2 regions of the Candidatus Clostridium eludens genome follow, and region 2 is predicted to be linked to the other one. Evidence: riboswitches for the same ligand, from Rfam matches in the RefSeq annotation. Region 2 holds a riboswitch; the other holds the start of a gene.
What was found. A riboswitch is a leader RNA that binds a small molecule or an ion and turns the genes downstream of it on or off. The one in region 2 is predicted to bind cyclic di-GMP.
Positions count from the first base shown of each region.

Region 1: linked by a shared signal. The riboswitch ahead of ACJDU8_RS11720 (methyl-accepting chemotaxis protein) and the one ahead of ACJDU8_RS19630 (LuxR C-terminal-related transcriptional regulator) in region 2 are both predicted to bind cyclic di-GMP.

Region 1 covers NZ_JBJHZX010000016.1:14,190-26,453, forward strand. The annotation lists gene ACJDU8_RS11690 (acyltransferase family protein) at 1-849, shown strand, start outside; gene ACJDU8_RS11695 (hypothetical protein) at 1,294-1,533, shown strand; gene ACJDU8_RS11700 (hypothetical protein) at 1,586-1,780, opposite strand; gene ACJDU8_RS11705 (alpha/beta-type small acid-soluble spore protein) at 2,174-2,371, shown strand; gene ACJDU8_RS11710 (MarR family winged helix-turn-helix transcriptional regulator) at 2,775-3,221, opposite strand; gene ACJDU8_RS11715 (DMT family transporter) at 3,278-3,601, opposite strand; cyclic di-GMP riboswitch class II at 4,315-4,398, shown strand; gene ACJDU8_RS11720 (methyl-accepting chemotaxis protein) at 4,538-6,553, shown strand; gene ACJDU8_RS11725 ((deoxy)nucleoside triphosphate pyrophosphohydrolase) at 6,861-7,244, shown strand; gene ACJDU8_RS11730 (DEAD/DEAH box helicase) at 7,430-10,330, shown strand; gene ACJDU8_RS11735 (lactate utilization protein) at 10,450-11,091, shown strand; gene ACJDU8_RS11740 (VanZ family protein) at 11,362-11,886, shown strand; gene ACJDU8_RS11745 (hypothetical protein) at 11,982-12,155, shown strand; gene ACJDU8_RS11750 (nitroreductase family protein) at 12,188-12,264, shown strand, end outside.
Region 2 covers NZ_JBJHZX010000037.1:8,581-20,844, reverse strand. The annotation lists gene ACJDU8_RS19690 (hypothetical protein) at 1-530, shown strand, start outside; gene ACJDU8_RS19685 (transglycosylase domain-containing protein) at 1,000-1,779, shown strand; gene ACJDU8_RS19680 (recombinase) at 2,372-2,632, shown strand; gene ACJDU8_RS19675 (histidine phosphatase family protein) at 2,857-3,408, shown strand; partial or broken gene ACJDU8_RS19670 (ABC transporter permease) at 3,511-3,927, opposite strand; gene ACJDU8_RS19665 (ABC transporter ATP-binding protein) at 4,777-5,691, shown strand; gene ACJDU8_RS19660 (ABC transporter permease) at 5,688-6,887, shown strand; gene ACJDU8_RS19655 (hypothetical protein) at 7,226-7,381, shown strand; gene ACJDU8_RS19650 (hypothetical protein) at 7,607-7,894, opposite strand; one part of gene ACJDU8_RS19645 (IS5 family transposase) at 8,184-8,626, opposite strand; one part of gene ACJDU8_RS19645 (IS5 family transposase) at 8,626-8,956, opposite strand; gene ACJDU8_RS19640 (DUF960 family protein) at 9,305-9,619, shown strand; gene ACJDU8_RS19635 (hypothetical protein) at 9,671-9,793, shown strand; cyclic di-GMP riboswitch class II at 10,144-10,229, shown strand; gene ACJDU8_RS19630 (LuxR C-terminal-related transcriptional regulator) at 10,314-10,961, shown strand; partial or broken gene ACJDU8_RS19625 (IS5 family transposase) at 11,088-11,919, opposite strand; partial or broken gene ACJDU8_RS19620 (C40 family peptidase) at 11,993-12,199, shown strand.

The sequences.
Region 1 (12,264 bases), on a different contig from region 2:
AAGGGCCCCAGCAAATTCCTTATGGACAGGATGCTGAGGCTCGGCATACCCACGCTTGTTTACGTCTTCATAATCAGCCCCCTGGATGTCTGGGGAAGCCATCGAATAACGCATAAACCCATCGGGAATCTATTTGCCCTGGATCAGATGTGGTTCGCCGTAATGCTGCTCGTATTCGACCTGGGTTACCTGGCATGGCGTACGATTGTGAACAACAGCCCGGAGCGCCCAGCGGACGATGCGCCCAAGAAGCTCACGTTCCCCAAAGTCGCCCTCTTTACGCTGGCGCTGGCGGCGGCCAGCTACCTGCTGAGGAGCGTCATTCCATATGGCATACCCGTGCTCGAATTTCCGTCGCTTGGGTATCTGGCCCAATACCTGAGCTTTTTCCTGATCGGAATGCTTGTCTTCCGTCAGGGCTGGCTTAGGTCGGTCACCGGTTCGCTCGGGAAGCTTGGCTTCGTTCTGGCTGTGCTCGCAACGGTCATACTGTTCCCCACGGCGATATTTATCGGCTCTGGCAGCAAGTGGATAGGCTACGGGAGCTGGCAGTCGGCCGTATTCGCTCTGTGGGATTCGATCTTCGCCGTGGGAATAAGTCTGGCATTGATTACTTTCTTCCGACGCTTCCTCGACGGCGGGAAGAAGTTCGGCCGGTTCCTCTCCCGGCATTCCTTCGCCGTGTACGTTATCCATGTGCCAGTTATCGTTTTCCTGATGCTGGCGATGCGAAGTATCCATATAAATCAGCTGCTGAAATTCGGTTTAGTGGCTGTAATAGGAGTACCGCTCTGTTTCGGAGCTGCCTATCTTATTCGGCTAATTCCGTACGCAAAAGAAATCATTTAATGCAAATACTAAAATGTGTTTTATATTCCCTCATTCTGTTAGTTTGAGGGATTTTCTTGTACTGAAAACAATATTCTATTAGTATACATTTGCAACACGTTCTAATGCTAATATAGCTGAAGCAGTAGAATAATTAGCCAAAAAATGGATTTAATTTTATAAATGTTAATGAAGCTTTAGCCGATGAGGAAGGAAATTTAAAAGCAGAATTTTCTATGGAAGGTCTTAATTTGTGGCCAAATGCATATTCAGTCATTCTTGAGAATATGAGAAAGTATTTATAATAACCATGGTTGAAGAAGCGATCTTGCTTCATCATGGTTTTAAAAAATTCAATGTTTTTAATTCCTAAACAGCAGTCAAATAATGTGAATAATTTTGGAAATATGAGATTTTCGTTTCATGGACATTAGCCATCATGAAAGACTATAAAGCTTTAAAATAATGAAAATTTCAGGAAAATTCATCATTTTACTATCAAAACACAGCAAGGCCGTAGAAAAAATTATAACTCAAACAGGACTAAGCTCGGGAGATATATTTGATATTATAAAGGCTACTGTCTCGGAGATAGGCAAGGATAAGAAAGCTTCAACTACACAATACCATAGCAATAATCCATCAGTGGCCTGTCAAGGCCACTATATTTTTGTCAATATATTATATTTATTGGAAGTTTTATAATAAGCGTATGTAATAAATATAGACAAGCTATCTAGATTATGCTAAGCCAATATTATGATGAGTAATTATTTTGAATAGACTTTCTAATTTGTTCCATTCTTTCATTTGATTCATTATATTTAGATATTATTTCTTCACTTTCAATAAATTGTGGATTGATTTGAATAAGATGCCTATTTATATTTTGATTCCATATTTTATCTATTGTAACATTAGCAACTTTGAAAAATTTTTCTAATAAGTTCATAACTCATACACTCCTAACCATTTGTTATTATAATTTATTGTACATATATATGATACCTTTCACCTATTCATGACAAAGATACTCTCACTTTTCTAAAGCAGGGGAGAGTTCACTGATTAGAAATGGTCATGAAGAGGTTAGAAAATGGTATAGAGGTATATGATCAAAAACTCCAACTGTATTTTAGCTGGAGTTTTCGTTTTACATAAATAACTAGCCCATAAACAGTAAAGATATTCAAAGGACTTTAGTTATATATTAGTATTATACCCACTTTATCATATTATATATTTGTTTTCCAAATATTCATTTAATTACTTAGAATATTTTTTATAGAAATGTACAAACTTTAAGTATAAACAGTAAAGATTACTATACAAAGGAGTGTTAATTATGGCACGTAGCAGTAATAATTTAGTAGTTCCACAGGCTAGAGAAGCTTTAGATAGATTTAAAATGGAATCAGCTCAAGAAGTTGGAGTAAATTTAAAGAATGGATATAATGGAGATTTAACTGCCAGAGAAGCTGGCTCTATAGGTGGAAACATGGTTAAGAAAATGGTTGAAGCTTATGAACAAGGTTTAAAGTAAGATGTTATAAAAAGTCTAGAATGGTGTTATAGGCCATTCTAGGCTCTATTTTTGTATAGAATATTACACATATTTTTATTTATTTAAAATACTGTACATTATGGTATAATAAATTAAAAGAGGCCGTTACGGTTTTAAAAATTGTCTTTAAATATTTTTAATCAATTAAGATGTGCTTTCCGACAGCTCATCTTAATTTTTTGAGCCTGTATCTTAATAATTATTATAGCATATGTAGAAATAATTTTAAGGTTAAAGTAGTTATACTATTTTAGGAATATATAATTAAAGCTATAAAATATTTGAAATGCGACGAAAAAACACCCCAAAATTCAAAATTAAATAATGCGGTGCTCTTATAAATCGTTATCTAACACAACTTAAATTCTTTTAATTAAGTGCATTATTTAGAAAGACTTTTATCTAATAGATCAGATAACAAACAAAAATGTTCTATCATAGTTCTTCTTTGTTCTTGCGACATATTTCCAAAAGCCTCTACTTCTGCTGATTTAAGTTTTTCAAGTATACTGCTTGCATATTGACTTCCCTTCTCCGTAAACCTAACAATTTTGTTCCTACGGTCTTTAGAATTCAATTCTCTCAGAATATATCCTTTTTTCTCAAGTCCAGATAGTATTAACGAAACTGTTTGTTTCGGCAAACTCAATTTATCCCGAATTTCATTTTGAGTACAATAAGGGGAACTTTTATTTATTACATACAAAGTAAACAAGGTTGTATCTTGAATTTCATGTTTTCTGGACCAAACACGATAAATATCATTAATTTTAAACCAAGATTGATAATAAACATCTAATAGCTCAGTAAATTTCTCTTCCTCACTCATGTCTTGTACACTCTTCCTTCAATTATAAAATAATACTACCTTAATTATAAGAGAAACTAGTGACTAACACCACTAAAATTTAGTCCTATAACCCCTAATACAATAAAAAGTATAGATACTATTTTTAACACACTAACATCCTCTTTAAAAACAAGAATTCCTATTACTGATATAATAGTAATTCCTGCTGCTCCCCATATAGCATATACTATACTAACAGATATCTTCTTTAAGGACATTGATAAAAAAATAAAGCATAGCCCATATGTTAAAAGTGTTCCTAGTGCTGGTAGTAATTTTGTAAATCCTTCAGAGATCTTCATACAAGTAGTTCCTAAAGTTTCAAGAATAATAGCTAAAATTAGATAGATCCATTCCATAGTAAAAACCTCTTTTAAATAATATTAGTCCATTAATGGACTAATATTATTGTACTAAAATGTTATGCTTTAGTCAATATTAGCTAAAATTCCCATGGAATTTATAAACAATTAAACACCTTATTATTCAATTTTCAAATAGCTCTCTTGTTTTTTATTTAAGTCACATTAAATTCACATTTTGAACAAAATGATTATATATTAAAGCGCTTTTAAAAGGTTATTCTGGGTAATGTTTTTAGAAAAGCTAAAAATAGATATATATATTCATATTACAATAATTTACTATTCTTAAAATATATAAATTTTAATTTTATTCGTGTATATCTTTAATAGTGTTAATTATTAGAACTGTACAAGTTATTATAGTTGCCCCTAGTAAATAAATACCAACTAGTATAATATCAGAATCGTTATTACCGTTATGTAACAGATTTTCGAGAATAAACGAAAGATACATAAAGGCAATAAAACTTATAATCCATAAAATAATATATTTTAAAACTTTCATAATTCAATTCTCCTATATATAAAATATCACTATTTGATTATAAAATATTTAATGCACTGCTGGGAAGATAGAAATTCTCATCAAGGCATTTTATTTTTATGTTAAAAGATGGATGAGATATTGATTTTTTCATACTATAATGATAATATACGCATATATAGACATAAAATTACAATAATATATAAAAAACATCAACAAAATACAAAAGACTGGGAACTGTGAAGAATTCTATTTATTTGGGCATCTTGAGAATTCGGAGTTAGTGATGCAACCGACCAATTGAAACTAATTGATTTTTTATTAGCTTTAATTGGTTTTATTATTTAAGATGAATATACAAATGATACTAGGTCTTAAAAAGCTTTATCTATTCTAGGTAAGCACAGTGAGGAACACATAAAGGAAGAATAAGGGGGGAATGCTACTTGTTAAAAAATTTTAAACTCAATAGTATATGGAGTAAATTGTCTTTTATAGTAATTACATTTACATTACTTTTTATTATGGTTGTATCCATAAGTTCTAATTATATAGTAAAGAATAGTCTTTATGAAAATAGTCTTAATGAAATAGAGGAAAAAAGCAATACTTTTGCAAGTAATATAGAAGATTTAAAGCAAAAGTCGTTAAATGCTTGTGATTGGTTTGAAAATTCATCTAGACTTGTTGAAGCTCTTAGTACACAAAATAGAGCAGCTGCTTTGGATTTAGGTAAAACGGCATTAAAATCTTTTGGTATCGATTATTTGGTAATAACAGATAAAGAAGGTAATGTTTTTATACGCGCTCATGAACCGAATGAATATGGTGATAATATAGCAAATCAGGTAAACATTAAAAAAGCTTTGAACGGTGAAAAATCTGTAGGCATAGAAAATGGGGAAGTTGTAAAATATTCTATTAGGGCAGGGGTACCGTTAAAGGATAACAATGGTAATATTATAGGTGCAGTGTCCTTGGGATATATTCTTTCTAATAATGCATTTCTTGATAAACAAAAAAAATTATTTGGATATGATATTACAATTTTTTATGGCAATGAAAGAATTGCTACCACTATAAAAGATAAAAATGGAAAAAGGATTATTGGTACAAAAACTGAAAATACTTCTATAATAAACGATGTGTTAAAAAATGGCCAATCTTACTATGGCAAATGTATAATTAATAATGAAAATTATGTTGGTGGATATAAACCGATTATTGATGTAAGTGGAAAACCTTCAGGTATGATTTTTATAGGGGAAAAGGCCGATTTTATTAATAGCTTAGTTAACAAGCTTATAGCTAGCCAAGGTGTTATATTACTAATTTGTGGAGTGCTTTTAATTGTATGCATGTTAGTATTTATTAGATTTTTTATTATGAACAAAATTTTACAGCTTACTTCTAATTTTAAGGAAATATCAGAGGGGCATGGAGATTTGACTAAAAGAATTTTGATAACATCAAAAGATGAAATTGGTGAATTGTCGATGTATTTTAATAAATTCATGGAAAGCATACATAGTATAGTTAAAATAATAGTTGCAGAGGTTAACAAAGTAAATAGAGCTGTTTCTATAACAAATGATAATATAGCTGTATTAGCTAAAAATTTAGTTGAGACCTCAGAAACTGTGGAAAAACTATCAGTGGGTATGGAAGAAACAGCAGCTTCAACGGAAGAAATAAATGCTAGTACAGTTGAAATTGGTACAGCCATAGAGGATATTACTACAAAAACCCAAGATGGTACAACATCAGTTAATGAAATCAGTATAAAAGCAAATGAGCTAAAAGAAAATGCAAAACTATCTCAAACTGATGCAAATAAAATTAAATTAGAGATAAATGAAGCAGTTAATAATGCAATTATTAAATCAAAAGAAGTGGATAAAATAAAAGAGTTAACAGATTTTATTTTACAAATATCAGCTCAAACTAATTTATTGGCATTGAATGCATCTATAGAATCAGCAAGAGCAGGAGAAGCTGGAAGAGGATTTTCAGTTGTGGCAGAAGAAATAAGAAAACTAGCAGAAAGTTCTGAAGCTACTGTAAATGAAATGCAAAATATAATTAGCAGTGTATTTGAAGCGGTCAATAGTTTGTCCGAAAATTCTAAGAAGTCATTAGACTTTATAGATATCCAAGTAGTAAAAGGATATGAGGAACTTGTTGAAACTGGTGAAAGTTATAATAAGGATTCAATTTTTATAGAAGGATTAATGACAGATTTAAGTTCCACATCAGAAGAACTATTAGCATCCATAAAGATCATTTCCGAGGTTGTAGACAATATTTCTAAGGCTAGCAGTGAAGGAGCAAATGGAGTTAGCAATATCGCAGAGAAGATATCAATTATAACTGACAATGCAAATGAAATAAAATTAGAAACGGATATAATAAAGAAGAGCTCAGCTGAATTGAACAGTATAGCTTTAAAGTTTACTATATGATAATTATAAAAAATATAGCTATATAGTATTGTAGTGGTCGGTGAATGACCTTGTATACATACTAATTTTTCATATAAGACGTGGGAAAATCAAAAAGATAATATGGAGCATTGGAAATTTAATGCGTTGATGGGAAAGTAGAAATTCTCAGCAGCGCATTTTATTTTTTGGGTGGCGATTATATGTTTAAAGATATTAATAGTTCTGTAATTAATAATTTAGAAGTATTTTTAACGTCAAAGGTATAAACTATATTTGTGTGTCAAATTATAGTATAATTATCGTATGATATGAGGTGATTATATAAATGAAAACAGTAGAAGTAGTAGCTGCAATTATAAAGCACGGCAATGAAATATTTACCACCTGTCGTGGTTATGGTGAGTTTAAAAATATGTGGGAATTTCCAGGTGGCAAAATAGAATCTGGAGAGACAAGAGAAGAAGCACTTATTCGTGAAATTAAAGAAGAATTAGAATTGGATATACATGTTTCTAAATATGTAACTACTATTGAGTATGATTATCCAAATTTTCATCTTACAATGCACTGCTTCTTGTGTGATATATGTGGAGGAAAAATTCATTTAAACGCTCATAATGCTGCTAAATGGATACCATTAGATGAGTTGGACAAACTTAGATGGGTTCCAGCAGATATATTGGTTGTTGAGAAACTCAAAGAATTGTAAAAGAAAGAATGGCATTTTTGAAATCTAATATGTGTAGCATATATGCATGACAATAAATATCGCTTTTTTTATATAAAAATATTTGTATTTCATCAATAGGCGTTGATTAAATTGTAAAATATTATATAAATATTGTTCTTTGTATAAAGAATTAAATAACTTATTAAATTAATACAGGTGATAATATGGGATCAATATTTGACAAAATAAATAGTATAGAAAAGAAAGATAGTAACAATTTCAATATCAAGAATAAGGAAATAGAAAATAGCGGGTTTATTGTTAATAATGAATTGATAGTTAATTCAGAAGAAGGAAATCTATTACAAGAACTTAAGATATGTTTAAACCAATGTAATGGATTTTATTTCAGTACAGCATTTATCAATTTTAGTGGTGTTCAACTCTTATTGGATAGTTTTCAAGAACTTGAGAAAAAAGGCATTAAGGGCAAAATATTGACTTCAACATATCTTAATTTTACTGAACCTAAGGCACTTGAAAGAATAAGAAAGTTTAGTAATATTGATTTAAAGGTTTTTATCGCTAATAAAGATAAGGGTTTTCATACTAAAGCTTATATCTTCGAGAATAGAGAAGAATATAAAATAATTATAGGATCTTCTAATATAACTCAAAGAGCTTTAAAAAGTAATGTTGAGTGGAATGTAAAAGTTGTTTCAAAAAAAGATAATAGTTTTACACGTCAGGTTTTAGAAGAATACTTAGGATTATGGGATTCCACTACTATTGTAAGTGATGAATTTCTTAATAGCTACAGAAGTTTCCTCAAGGAAATTAGAAAAAGTGAGACTAATAAGGCTTTAGATTTTAGTAATTATGAATTAATAAAACCAAATGAGATGCAAGAAATGGCAATAAAGAGTTTAGATAGATTAAGACATTCAGGCGAAAATAAGGCATTAGTTATTGCAGCTACTGGTACAGGTAAAACATATATGTCAGCTTTTGATGTTATAAAATATAATCCCCGAAGAATGCTTTTTCTAGTACATAGAGAAGAAATTTTAAGAGATGCGGAGAAAACATTTAAGAAACTAGTAAAGAATAAAAATAAGAGCACAGGACTTCTAACAGGTACAAGCAAGGAAATAGATGCAGATTACGTATTTTCAACTGTACAATCAATGAACAATTATATTGATAATTTTAAAAAAGATGATTTTGAATATATTATTGTAGATGAAGCCCATCATGCAGCTAGTTCATCTTATAAAAAAATCATGGATTACTTTAAACCTAAATTTTTGCTTGGAATGACTGCAACACCAGAAAGGTGTGATGGTGGGAATATATTTGATATTTTTAGTGGTAATATAGCCTTAGAAGTAAGACTTAGAGAGGCTTTAGAACAAGAATTGATAGTTCCATTTCACTATTTTGGTATAACAGATATTGATGGCATAGATTTAAGTGATGTAAGCTTGCAGGATATTGATGAAATAGTTAAAAGATTGAAAGTTAATGAAAGAGTTGATTTTATAATAGAAAAAGTGCTGTTTTATGGGTATGATGGAGAGAAATGCAAGTGTATAGGCTTTTGTGCAAATATAGATCATGCGGAGTATATGGCAAGTGAATTTAATAAAAGAGGTATAAAAAGTGTATGCTTAACAGGAAAAAATTCTCCAAGTGGAAGAGCGGTTTATATAAAAAGATTAGAAAATGATGATGATGAATTAGAAGTTATATTTACTGTAGATATTTTTAATGAAGGTGTGGATATACCATCTATTAATTTAGTTTTAATGCTTAGGCCTACTAGTTCACCTATTATATTTATACAGCAGCTTGGCAGAGGACTTAGAAAACATAAAGGCAAAACATTTTTAACTGTATTGGACTTTATAGGAAATCATAAAAAAGTATTTTTAATAGCCATAGCTCTAAACGGTTCAAGGTATTATGACAAAGATAGTTTAAAAGTAGCAGTGTCAACTCAGTTTGGAAATATACCTGGATGTACTAATATTCAAATGGATAAAGTTGCTGAAGAGAGAATTTTAGAGCAGCTAAATAAAGAAAATTTTAATTCTATGAAATATTTAAAGGAGGAATATTTAGAGTTTAAGAAAATGAATGGAGAAAAAGTGCCATATTTTCTTATGGATTATATAAAGTATGATGGGGCACCAGATCCTTTGAGATTTTTAAACAAGGAAAAAACTTATCTTAGCTTTGTAGTTAAAATGGAAAATCAAAAAGAGTTGGAAAGTATATTGGAAGATGACGATTTCTTTAAAATACTAAAAGAGTTCACTAACAAGTTGCCAATAAAAAGAATTTATGAATTTAGTATATTAAAGCATCTTTTAAATCATGAACAGATAAGCTTAAAGCAGGCTAGATGTGAAATGTTAAAATATATTGATTATGTAGATGATAATAGTATTATACATGCTTTTAATTGTTTAAATCAAAATTACTATGATACAGCTCAAATAAAAAGTACTGTTAAGTTAGTTGAATTCCAGGATGAAATATTATCTTGTACTTGGAAATTTAAAAAAGTAATACACAATAAAGAATATAGATGTTACATTGAAGATATTATAAATTATGCGCTTATAAGGTATGAAAAAAAGTTTTCAAGCAATTATTATGGAGTTCCATTTTTAAAATTATATGAGCAGTACAAAATGGTGGATGTAGCGTTGCTTTCAAATTACACTAAAATTCACAGCTCTTTTAGAGGAAGTGGACTTATAACTAATGAAAATGAATATTTTATTTTTGTAGATTTGCATAAAGAAAAAAATATAAAGGAAAGCATTAATTATAAAGATAAACTTATAGATAGAAATTATTTTCAATGGCAAAGTCCTAATAGTACATCACAAAGTTCAGAAAGAGGAAAAAATATTATATTCAATAAGCAAAGAGGCATTAATTTGCATATCTTCTTAAGAAAATATAAGAAAATAGATGGAGTTGTTCAACCGTATATTTATATGGGAAAAGGGTATGTAGTAGAATGTAAAGGAGAAAAACCTATAACTGTTAAAATAAAATTAGAAAATGAAGTACCAATTACAATACATACGGAGTTTATTAAAAAGATATGAATTAGAAATGAGTAGAGCATCAACTAAAAGTTCTCCGTTAAGCATAAGTCCTGGCTAGGATAAAATAAGTTTCACGGCCTGTTTTACGTCTGTGATATTGGGAAAGGAAATACATTCAGATGGATAATAATGTTTTATGGTATAGAGAAAAACAAGTTGAAAGAACTATAAATAATTTAAGAAAACGCAATATGGCAGGATTTTTTGTTAATGATGATATGGAATTAAAAGAACTTTTAAAAGAACTTGTAGATAAAAATTCCGTAGTAGGTGTGGGCGATTCAATGACACTTTTTGAAACAGGTGTTATAGATTTTCTCCGTGAAGGAAATTTTACCTTTTTAGATAAGTATACAGAAGGTATTACAAGTGGAGAAAAAAGGCAAATATATATACAAAATTTTTCGGCTGATACTTTTATGTGTAGTACAAATGCCTTAACAGAAGATGGAGAACTTTATAATATTGATGGTAATGGAAGTAGAGTTGCACCAATGATTTATGGACCTAAGCAGGTTATTTTAGTAATCGGAATAAATAAAATAGTTAAGGACATAGAAGAAGCTGAAAAAAGAGTTAGAAGCTACTCTGCTCCCATTGATGCTAAAAGATTAGGTAAAAATACTCCATGTACTACCTTAGGCTATTGTGTAGACTGTAAAAGTCCCAATAGGATATGTAATAATTTTATAATCATTAGAGGACAATTTATTAAAAATAGAATAAAGGTAATAATTGTAGGAAAACAATTGGGATATTAATGATTTAGCTCACAATTTTCTTTTGACACGATAAAATGGCTTGCTTATTAGTAAGTCTTTTTGTCATTTTATTTATATCAATAAATTTTAAAAGGCAGCCCTACTAGTGCTGCTTTAACTATTTAAAGAGGATGATTGATTATGAAAGATTTGTTTTTATCCAAGTCCAATAAAGAATATCAAAAGAGTTTTGAAGAGTATTAATGAATATTTAAATGACTTACATAACGTCAGAGAATAAGCAGAGATGAAATGAAAAATGGAGGTATTATGAATAAACGAGAGCGAATTAAAACAGTCTTTTTATATGGTGTTTTCATTTGTTGCATAATTTTGTTAATTAAGATATTGTTCTTATCAAGAATTTCGCATTTGGAGCATAGGTCAATCAATCTCATTCCTTTTTATAGTATAATGGAATATATATCTGGCAGCTCTGCAAATATAAGAGCATTTTCTTTTAGTAATGTGGTTGGCAATATAGTTATTTTTATTCCACTTGGTACATATTTGTCATTATTCAAAAATGATAAAAGAGTAATAACCAATTTGTTGTTTATATTTATAGTGAGTTTATTTGTTGAAATCATTCAAGGGCTTTTATGCATTGGAGCATCAGACGTTGATGATATAATTCTAAATTGTTTGGGTGGATTGATTGGTATTTTAGGGTATAAGTTTTTATTGTCTATATTACGAGATGAGAAAAAAGTATATACTGCAATCACAATACTATCTGCTATGGGATTACCTCGTATATTATATTATTTATTCATGGTGAGAATGAGATTCTGAATATCTTTATTGCATAATCTTTTGATAAAAGGCTTAATGATATTTCACTTGGTTTAGGTAAAAAAGGTAATGATCATAAAAAGTTGGAAACTACATTGCTGGAGGTACAGGATTTAATAAGTAAGTCTGATGAAGAGTTACAGGGGCCATTTGTAGAATATGGAGACATTATAAATGCTGAGATGGTCATCATATACAGGGAGATTTATATATGTGCTTTTAAGGATGCTTTAAAGGCTATTGGAATAATTGAGGCAGTGAAAAAATAAGAAGAGTGTTGTTCAAATTTCAGGAGGCTACTATGGATACAATAAAGGCAATAGAAAAACGGAGAAGTATAAGAAAATTTGAAAATAAAATAGTATCAAAAGAAATGAT
Region 2 (12,264 bases):
TTATTTCGTCAGCAGAAGGAGAGAAAAGTCAAATATATAGAATAGATCGTATGACTACTATGAATCTAGTGAAATTTCGAGGAGTCGAGCTTGGAAATATAGCTGCTGTAGATGCAATAGATGGAGATCAGCTTATATATGAGGATAGAAGTTCTAATAGAATAAGAGGAAAAGGAGAGGAAGTAGTATCCACCGGAGAGAATGCTGTACACTATTTATTGGGTACAGATAATAATTATCAGATATACATAGGTAATGGAGAATACAACAAGATAAATAAGATATTTATTACTAACTTAACTGAACAAACAACCAGCTGTAGGGTGTATAAATTATCAGAGTATGTAGACAAAAGAAATATTTATGTGTTAAGGGATGGTAGGATATATATAAATAATCCATCTCAAAATACTGTAACTGAAGTACCTACGGGAAAATCAGTACAGTATGAAGGAGAGTTATTGGGAGTATATAATTATGGATTGATAAGTAAATATGGTAATAAAATTTCAGGAAGCCTATTTAAATAATTGAGGTTATATCAATTTTCTCCACATAAAATTGAGAGTGATAAAATAAGGTGCAAAGTATAATATAGGTAAAACACTTGATACGATTAATTTTGGCTATAAATATTTAGTTTAATGTGCGTTTAGATACCCTAAATATAAAGAATCCCATAAAATTGATTTATTGTAGTAAACCAATTTTGTGGGATTCCTTATACTATAAAACTATTATGGTAACTTATTATATTATTATAACTAATAATTGTGTATTATGATGCTAAATGATGTTGTGAATTTTGTGTTGTTTACAAAGTTGATTGTGTCTAGTGTAATTATGATATTTATTTTAACCTAAGATAAAAGAGTATGGTCACTATGATATTAAATAGAATACCTAGAGATACTTAATTATGATGATTTTTTTCTTGTATTAAAGCAGATACTATGATGTAATATATAAAATAAAATTTTTCAAGAAAGGAAATTTTGAATGGCAAAGAAAAAAAGTAAGATAAATAATTTACTTAGACGGATATTTTTAAGCGTTTTTATATTAATAGTTATTTTTAGTGGATTCATTTATTATAAATATTGGCCAACCATTAAATCTTTGTATAACGATGCAACTATAAAAGTAAATAATTGTTCGGAATATACTTTTAAAGAGAGGGCAGATTATTTAAATAATACAGAATCGTTATATTTACAATCAGCACAAATCCCCAATGATGTAAAAAATGCTTTTGTTGCTGTTGAAGATAAGGATTTTTATAAACATGGAGGGGTGAGTATAGAGGCAATCTTTAGAGCTATATATTCGTTTTTGGCCAACAATGGGAATATAACACAAGGGGGAAGTACTATTACTCAGCAACTGGCAAGAAATGTGTTTCTAGATTTTGATAAAAACTACCAAAGAAAATTAGAAGAGATGGTTATTGCTACTAAACTAGAACAAAAATTCACCAAGGACCAAATATTAGAATTTTATGTTAATATTATTAATTTCAGCAACGGTACTTATGGTATTAATTCTGCTGCTAAAAAATTTTTTAATAAGGACTGTAGGCAATTGAACCTCTCACAATTGTGTTTATTAGCTGCCATACCTAATAATCCTGAATATTATGATCCAATAAATCATTTGAATAATACCTTACAGCGAAGAGATCTAATATTGGAAAAGATGAAAGAAAATAAGTACATAACAGATGAACAATATCAGAATGCACTTAATTATAAAATAGTCTTAAATTTTGAAAATAAGTAACATAGTGAAATGAAGATAACCCGGTTTATATTATTTCTATAAACTGGAGTATTACTTTATCAAAAGTTACGTTGCATCCAATACTCCAGAAAAAGTGTGATGATTTTTGTAGTACTCCAATAAGGATAAAGGCCTAAAGCCCTGATTCTAAAAGGATCTAGGCTTTTTTGCTTAATGGAAAGTTACTAATAAAACTTGAAAAAACTACAGTTTTCCAAAACAAACAAATAAGTTAATATTGCTTTAAGCTATTGATATTACTAGGTTTATGGAGGCTTAGTGAATAGTAATGCTGCACCTTTTTCAGAATGTTACTATTCATAAGATATGCTGTAGCTATTGGTTCATAAGGGTTTAGGGGGATTGGAGTAATACAATTTTTACGCAACTTTATTTTATGTGCAATTATATTTTGGGGTGCATTAAAAAAAGTATCCGTTATTTTTGTATACCACAAAAAAGAGTATTTGAGGATTTGGGAATGCCTAAAACATAAAACGAAGAAATGTATTTTTGATTCTTTAGAAAATATAAAGTAAAAGGTAAAAAGAGTTGTGATAATAAACGTATAGATGATAGGGTTTTATACAGGGTGTTTGTTGAAGTATTTAATGCCATGGTTGAAAACAAAGAATGCTTTATAAGGAAGTGGAAGGAGAGTTTTAAAAAAAGTGACCTTCTCCCAAAATACAAAGCATCACAATTTATAGAAATCATTGGGGATGCTAAGCCAATAGTAGAGTTTGATATTAATTTGTATTTTAGAATAATTGAGAAAATGACAGTGTTTGAGGGAGTAAAAATTATTGTTACACTGCTCGATGGGACAAATGTTGAGTGTGAGATTGAATAAAACATTAAAATGCCGGTTGGGGTGGTTGGTAATTGCCTTGACCGGCTTTTTATTTTCACCGTAATTGCCTTGACTTTTTCCAGTTTTATAGTATGCGATAAATATTGCTTTCCGGGAGTGCCCAAAGTAACTGAAGACCATATAAAATATGGGTTAACATCCTTGTGGTGATTATCATAAATTAAATTATTATTATAAAAAGTAAACGGAAGGGAGAAGTTAAATTGAATAATTCGTTAATAGGTTTGTTAAGGGGCGGGGGATATATACTATATGTTAGACATGGGGAAGCAACAGTTGGAGAAGATCAACCTTATCTAAATTTTCTATATTGTTTTACTCAAAGAAATCTTTCTGAAATGGGAAGAAGACAAGCAATTTATTACGGTCAAATTCTTCGTAATTTACGAATTCCTATCAATTATCCTGTCCTAACGAGTCCATTTTGCAGAACTATAGAAACGGCACAATTGGCTTTTGGAAGGTCAAATGTTCAAATCGACCCATTTTGGTTTGAAGTTTATAAATTAAGTGGAAGTATATCTGCTGCAGAGCAACAAAGAATATTAGGCTCTTTTCAGTCAAGGTTGGAAGTCATACCGCCTAAGGGGAGCAACAAGGTCATAATTGCTCATAGTTTTCCAGAAGGGATTGGTTTAGGCCAAATCCCGAACATGGGAACAGTTATTGTTAGACCACGGGGACAAGGAAACGGTTATGAAATCATCAGTAAATTGTCCTTATCAGATTTAGTGAACTTGGGAAGATACAGATAAGAGAAAAAAATAAAGCTCATATGGAAAGCCTTGAAATGAAGCATAGGGACTCTGTATTTATACTTAAAACATTATTTACTAGTTACCAATTGTTAATTGGCTTTACTCATTGAAAAACGTTTTATAGCCTAACTGTACAAATAAAATTCCTATCAATGCTACACTGCCAAATATTCCAAGAATAATCGTAACTCTATCGTTGTAACAGGTGCCAGATAGTATTTGCACTGTCATCATACCTGGTAAAAAAACAATTTCTATACCAACCATGAAATTGATGGTAGACAGGATTGCCGAATCAAAAGCATTATCCACAATTTGCTTTGCTGCCATTTTTGGTGTTGCACCAAGCATTAAAGATTCTTTAACCAAATTTTTCTGTGCCCGTATTCCATCAACTAAACGGCTTACTCCCAAGGAGATACTTGTCATAGAGTTGCCGATCAGCATGTCGGCAATTGGAATGAAATAGCGGGGTCTATACCAGGGAGATATGTGTACAACAACAAGTAAGAAATAGAATAGGCGTACATGGTGGCATGAAAATGGTTCTTTCCACTATTAGTTAAAAACTTAAATTTTCGCATAAATAAAACAAGTCTATTGCATAAAAATCACAGCAAATATATTTTAATATCAACTAGCTTTGGAAAGAAGCATGAAAATGTAGAAAAGCTCCAACATCAAAATGTAATTAAACTCCAAGGTAGATATATTAACCATTGACATTGAGCCTCTGCATATATGGCTTTATAGCCTTGAGGGAGGCCTCAATAAATGGGGTTGTGCCTAAGGGGAGGCTACCATGCTTCTCAATGTAAATAGTTAATATATCATGTTGAAATACTCATGCATTTTGATGTTGGAGTTTACAACGGCAAGATACTGTACCGACAATTATTGAAAAAGCAATGATTTGTTTTTTAGGATAGTGGAGAAAATGGCTGTGTTTGATGGGGAGAAGATTACTGTAAGTTTGCTTGATGGTATTGAGATTGAATGTAAGATTGAATAAAGTTACAAAAATAGGCTGGCTAGGGAGAGAGAAAGTTATCTTGACCATCCTTTCGATTTTAAATTAAATAACACAACTGAGTTATTGTTGAATACGAGTTAGCACATGCACCCATAAATATTTATTTAAGGTAGGTATATTTTGTGTAATTTTTAATATTAGCCTGAGAATTTTTTAATCAGATTTTAATCTAGAATATTTATAATAGAGAGCACATTAATCAGGGGGTATATAAAAATTGTACAGGAGCAGTATAATACATGTCGGGATCATTATTTTTTAAATTTATGATGGCGAGTGTGTTATAGCATAAAAGTAATAAGTTGATATACATTAAGGAGAGGAGAACTTTAATGAATGTATTAGAAGTAAAAGATGTAAAAAAGCATCTGGGTAAACGAGAAATAATAAAGGATATAAGCTTTTCTGTAAAGGAAGGAGAAATATTTGGTTTTCTCGGCCCCAATGGTGCAGGTAAAACGACTACAATAAGAATGCTGGTAGGTCTAATTGAACCAACAGAAGGAAGCATACATATAATGGGACATAATATTGAAAAAGAGAGAGAATTAGCTTTAGATAATGTTGGGGCAGTAGTTGAAAATCCTGAACTATATGGTTATCTTTCAGGAACAGAGAATCTAATGCAGATAGCAAGGAATAGGAACGTACCAAGAGCTTATGTAGACGAAATGGTTGGATTAGTGGGGTTAAAAGATAGGATTGGAGATACGGTAAGAAAATACTCATTGGGAATGAAACAGAGACTTGGACTTGCAGCGGCATTATTAACAAGACCTAAATTACTCATTCTAGATGAACCTAATAATGGACTTGATCCATCCGGTATACTTGATTTTAGAGATATTGTGAAAAAAATTGTGCGAGAAAATAACACTTCTGTTTTTATATCTTCACATATTTTAGGAGAGGTGCAACAGTTATGTGATACCGTTGCTTTTATTAATGGTGGTATTATTAAATCTGTGGAAAGTGTTAAAAATGATATTGAGAAAGAAGGCATTGAAACAATATCGCTAACCGTTAGAGAGGAAGAAGTTTGCTTAGAGGTTTTAAAATCCTTGGAATACATAAAAAATATTAATAGCATAGAGAATACATTTAATTTAAAAATCCAAAAGGGATGCTTACCTGAGTTGATTTTTAAACTTGCTGAAAATAAAGTTCATATTGAAGAAGCATATAAGAAGCATCAAGAATTAGAAGAAAGATACATGGAGCTTGTGGAAGGAGGAATCAGAGAATGATTACACTTATAAAAAATGAAATAATAAAATTGATCTTTAGAAGGAAAACACTTGTTACTTTAATCGCCTTTATAGTTTTAATAATACTTATAGCTTTTGGATTGTATAAGGAAAATGAATTAATGGCAAGAAATCAAGATCCTAAATATAGAATACAGGAGATTCAATCCAATATTGATAGATTAGGAAACAGAATAAATTCAAATAGAACATCAGAGGATGAAAAACTGATGTACGAGAATAACATTAAAAGCTTGCAGGCTGAGATCCAAAAAATAAAAGACAATCCTGCTCCCGTGCAGACTGATTGGAAAGAAACCTTAAAAACAGATATACAAAACATTCAAAAAAACCTTCAAAGCACTACTATATCTGCTAGGATGAAGGAACAAAATAGAAAACAGCTAACAATTGCTCAATATTTATTAAGAAATAACATAAAACCTATGGAAGATTATGAATTTAATGGAGCGAATTACCTGCAAACATTATTTAAAACTCTCGGAATGATATTTTTAGCTGTAGGAGTAGCAATTTTTTTATCAGATATGGTATCTGGGGAATATACTCCTCCAACAGCAAAATTTCTTCTTATACAACCAATATCTAGAGCGAAGATATTATTTTCAAAGTACATAACATCAATTTTATCTGCTGTTGTCCTTATTTGTGGCATAGAGTTAATTGCCTTTGCACTCATAGGAATATTTACAGGCTTTGGGAATATGAATTATCCTGTTTTAGTTGGTGAGAGGTTTCAATACGATTTATCATACGTTAATCAATTTGGTGGACATGACCTGATATCTATTGCCGGTACAGCACACATGGTACCCATGTTTAAATATCTTATAGAAGCATTTCTTCTACAAATACTTTTTATAATTGCATGTACTACTTTTGTTTTCATGATTTCAACTGTTTCAAAAAGCAGCATGATTGCAATGAGCGTAAGTATAGCAGCTATAATTGCCGTAAGTGCTTTACAGAATGTTGCTACCATTACAAAGGAAATTACATCTTTTATTTTTATTATATATGGCGATGTAAATGCGGTATTGTCAGGCGGGGCTGCTATGACTTTAGGACTTACGTATCCTACAACTGCTTTTATTATCTTAATACTAATAATTTGGACTATTGCAAGTTATTTAATTGCTCACTTTGTATTTGTGAAAAGAGATATCCTAATTTAAACAAGTGGGTAATGTATAGAGTGGTAAATGATTAACTGCGTAAAAATATAAAACCAAATAAATCCACGTGCCTCCACATTTTAGAGGGGTATATCTTTACGTGAAACCAATATTAATGCGTATTAGTATCATCTTTCTATCAAAACACATATTGAGTGTGTGGTAGGAATAGAAAAGAAATAGTCTGGTATCAAAGGCCTAGGGCATTTCGCCCTATTTTTTTATGCTTTATGTTTGCATAGACTAAAAGTTTATCCTTAAATAACTTTAATTTTTCTAAAGCGATTCATCCATGAGTGGTGGGTAAGTGGGTAGTTTTTAATATCCAGCAGAGAGCCTTGAATTTAGGAAAGGAATCTAATTGGAAAGGTGCGGTTAAACACCCTAAGGTATTAGAGCTTATAAAGGGAAAGATAGGACTTTCATATGATGAAATTTATAATATTATAAAAGGTACTGTGCTGGAAGTAAATAATGTTCCAGTTCAGAAATAATTTTAGGTATCTATTTTGTTTGATTTTTTAAAACATGTGATATAATATATTTAAATAGTTCCGTGTTATTTTGCGTTAACAATATTCCTGGTTTAAAAATGCACTATTTCCTAGAGGTGCATTTTTAATTTTTTTCTTCAGTATTTATAGTTATTTCACATTAACTTGCAGTTGCAATTCATTTCTAAAATAGCAGTATTACCAGGTGTATATATTAAAAACATTCTACTTATTTTTTATGGTTTCAATCATTCCAATAGACTTCAAAGCATCCTTAAAAGCACATATATAAATTTCTCTGTACATAATCGCCATCTGTGCATTTATAATGTCCCCATATTTCACAAATGGCTCCTGTAATTCTTCATCAATTGTGCTTAGTAATTTATCTTGTACCTCTAGCAATTGAATCTCCAATTTTTTATATTTGTTGTCTTTCTTGTTTAGGTTAAATGAAATATTATTAAGTCTCTTATCAATAAAATAATCAATAAATTCTTGGAATTCTTCCAATATAACCATACCTCCAAACATTATGTTTGTGATGTGTTAACTTTTAGTATATGTGCTTTCAAGTTGTATTCTTGCTTTATTGTATTAGCTTATCATAGCTGGTTTATGCTACTAGGCCGACTGCAACAACATTTTTGTAAGATATAAATTTAAGGAAATGCTTAGCTAAAAATACTGTATCTTGTGTAATTATTATAGCATATGTAGAAATAATTTTAAGCTTAGATTAGAGTAGATAGAAATTATTTTAGGAATATATAGTGCGTGTCTGAAAAGGCAAGTTCCTATACTATTTGCACAAAATAAATATCGAATCACAATAAACAAAGGCAAGAAAGGAAGATGCCAGCTTATCGTACCGGGTTGTAATTCTACGAAAATGCTTGATTTTATTAAAAAAGTATTTTATCAAGTGACGATCTTTATAGAGCCAGCGATCACATTTGCATGGATCTTTAGTATTGGACTTGGAAGGAATCGTGTACGATGCCTCTTTGGATGAAATATATTTTCTTATTTCCTTTGTTACATATGCCTTATCTCCTAGGATATTGCTATTCTTTATTTTTACATGAGACAGCACCTCAATGGCCAGTGTATTGTCATTTACATCGCCAGAGGATAACTGAAAATAAATCGGATTGCCTAACCCATCAACAATTGCATGTACTTTGGTCGTATTTCCACCACGGCTCTTTCCAATGTGTTGGTTGAACTCATGATTTATTGCCCCTTTTTAGCTTCTGCACTGTGCTGATGAGCCTTTACAGAAGTAGAGTCAATACTTAAATTTTCATAGTCTGCTTCTTCATTTAGGGTCTGAAAAATATTTAGTAAAGTACCGTCATCACGCCATTTACAAAACCTGCTGTATACAGTTTTCCAGGAACTGAAGCGCTCCGGTAAATCACGCCAAGCAGAACCACTTCTGGCAATCCATAGGATTGCATTAAACATAAGATGGTTGTCAATAGGAGGGCGTCCTGTTTTAGCTACCGGGAATAAATCTTTAATTTGAATCCATTGTTCATCCGACATTTCATAACGTTTTTGTGCCATAATATTAATCTCCAAGTTTTTTTCTTATTTTACCAACAATTTGGCTTTTATGCAATTTTAAGTTTTCAGACATGCCCTAATACTTTTGTAATCTCAGATACTGAATTATTTCAATAAATATAATATAATTTAAAATATAGAAACAGTAAAGAAACAAATAGTGAAATAAGAAATTAGTTAGTAGGAAAGTCTCAAAATGAGTAGAAGAAAATATGTAGGTATCTAATATTAACATAGATAGGAGATTAGGTGATATTTTTTCATCTGATAAAAGCAAGTTAAATAACCTTAAGTGTGGTTTTCATTGATAATTAAGGTTATTTTATTTGTAAAAGGTAAAGGGAGAGAGACGTGGCAAGAAAGGTGACAAAAGGAATACGTGAAGATATAGATGAGGAAATTCAAATTAAAATATGGAATGCCATTGATATGTTAAAGAGGATGGATAACTTTTCTGTGGGTCATTTACAAGTATTTGAATTAAGGAAGACAGAAGACAGTAGTATTTTCAATAATTGCTATAATCAGAAGATAACCTATTGTCGTGAAAAATCTGCATATATGGAGGAGATTTTTGTAAAAGTTGCTAATCCTGTTGATGCCGAGGTATATGTTGTAGAGGATTTAGGGCACAGTGTAATGATGAAAAACTCAGAATATTGTTGATAAGTCTACTATAGTGAGCAAAGATTTAGTAAGGGGTATTGCATTTGCAGTTTGTGGAAAAAAGTTACGAGTTATGAAAGTGGATTAGGTTGGATACTGGCGGTAGAAAATACGCTGCTGCCTATATCCTTAAACAAAGAGGATACTAAACGGAAAAGTTATATGATAATTTAGTTCCCCAATAAGGCTGTACAAAAAATAAAATTAGAGCAATTCTTTATTTGTGATTAAATACTACAGGTTAGGAGTTGCTTAATTTTATTTTTAAACTTATTGATGTTTTTTTAATTAAGGTGTGATATAAGAACTTGTTTACCGACGAACTTCCATAAAGTTCATATTGTGATTTGCCGATATTAGTATAAGATTAAAATATAAAATATTCATATTAGGATATAAATTAAGCCAAATCTAATGGTGATGGAGGTACATCATGCTTTTGTGGATAGGAAAAAAAATTCACTCTATGCTAAAAGTTAACCCAAAGAGCAAATATAAATACGAAATTTGGGATGAAATATTATAGGAAACAGGGGGACAAAGAAGTATGTTTTGTATTTGGGCACTTTTAGGACATACGGAGTCAATGGTGCAACCGACCTAATTTTACCGTTTATATGGTTAAATTGGGTCTTTTTATTTTATATAGAGAATTAAGTGATATTACTGTTGGAAAAAACGGGGGAAATACATTATGAAGGTTATTATTTTATCAAGTTGTGCTTTAATAATGGAGGGTATATACTCAGTTGTATCAAGGTGTAATTGTGCTAACATAATGCTTGTTGCAGAAACATTAGAGGAAGCAGTGTCATTAATTAAATCAAGTAAGATTAATACTGTTTTATTGGATTTGCATCAAAAAAATAAAGATGAATTGCTGCTAATTAAAGAAATGAAGGAAAGTGGTGTTAAAAGCAAATTCATAATGTTGGATTTTAATGAAGATAAAAATATTTTTGTAGAAGCCATTAGGTGCGGTGTAGAGGGGTACATATTAGGAAAATCAGATGAGATGGAACTTTTATGCATTATAGATAGGATTTACAGAGGGAAAAAATACTATGATTCTTATTTTATAGACTGTATGATGAGAGAAAATACCATGGAACCTGAAAGAATAGAACAGCTTACTCAAAGGGAGAAAGAAGTTTTATGTCAAATAGGAAAAGGTTTGAGTAATCAAGAGATATCAAAAAAACTTCATATTTCTGAGAATACAGTAAAAAAACATAATAATCATATATTTGACAAACTCAATATAAGAGATAGAACACAGGTGGCCTTGTATGTTAACAGGTGGGGAATATCAGGTGTTAATTATAATTCTAACGTGTGTTAAATATATAGTGATTTAGCTGGAATACTATGTAATAAATAGTTTGTCATATTACTAATAATTCCAATGAAATTGACATCATAAAACCTTATAGATTGTATCATAGGATGAAAGCTTTAGAGATTATCCCTAAATAATCTGTGTTTTTCTAAAAGCAATAAAAGCGCATGCAAAATTAATAAGGCCCAAATGGGAAATATCTGTTTTCTCAAATCGAACGAGCAATTTTCTAAAATGATTCATCCATGAATGGGTTACTTCTACTACCCAACGACGAGCTTTATAATTTGGATTGTTCTCCATATTCTTTTTTTCTTATCTTCGGGAAACTACATGAGGAATATAGCCTCTAAGAACTATAATTTCTAAAGCTGGCTCTCCAGTATATCCATTGTCCGCACAAAGGTTTTGAGGATTTTTAACTGTGGGTTCTGGTTGTTCTATAGCTATGGAATTTAGTACTTCTCTCAGTTGCGATACATCATGACGATTTGCTCCTGTTACCACTACTGATAACGGTACTCCTCTGCCGTTTACGAGGATATGCTTTTTGATCCCGTTTTTTTCCTCGAACTGTTGGATTTGCCCCAACAGATTCTTTTGCAAAAGGAGCTTTATTCATACTTCCATCCATACTAAGCCACTCTCAATCAATTCCTTGGATTTCGTTGTATCTAGCTTCCACATATTCTCAAGTACTCCTGCCTTGCACCATGCCATAAAATATCTGTGAATTGAACTAGATGCTCCAAACTTTTCTTTTGGTAGTGCCTTCCACTGTATACCTGTTTGAAGTATATAAAAAATTGCTTCTAAATATTTTTCTTGATTCCATTGGCTTTCTTCAAGCACCAGCAGCTCGTTTATATTCTTTATTCGGTTCTCTTTGTTTCTTAGGTATTAGATTTTTTACTTCTTCCCAAAACTCATCAGTTATCTCCCATGATTGCTTTTGTATCATTTGTACAATCCTCTCTATCCCGTTTTTTAATTATCGTATCATACCAGAAACTATTTAGGGATAAGTTCTTAATGTAGGAACAAGCATATCTTTTGGAAATTTACGAGAAGGTGATCTAGTTTTCTTTTCGTTCACAAGTAATGGAGTTATAAGCCATGTTGGAATTTATATTGGTGGAGGACAATTCATAAATGCTTCATCCAGCAAAGGTGTTGTAATTTATCCACTAGGTCCGTATTGGCGATCAGCCTACGTAGGAGCAAGACGAGTGATTCAGTAGAATACATATAGTAAGAATATGAAATAAATTTTAATCGGAGGGAAGAGATATTTTAACAGCTTCCT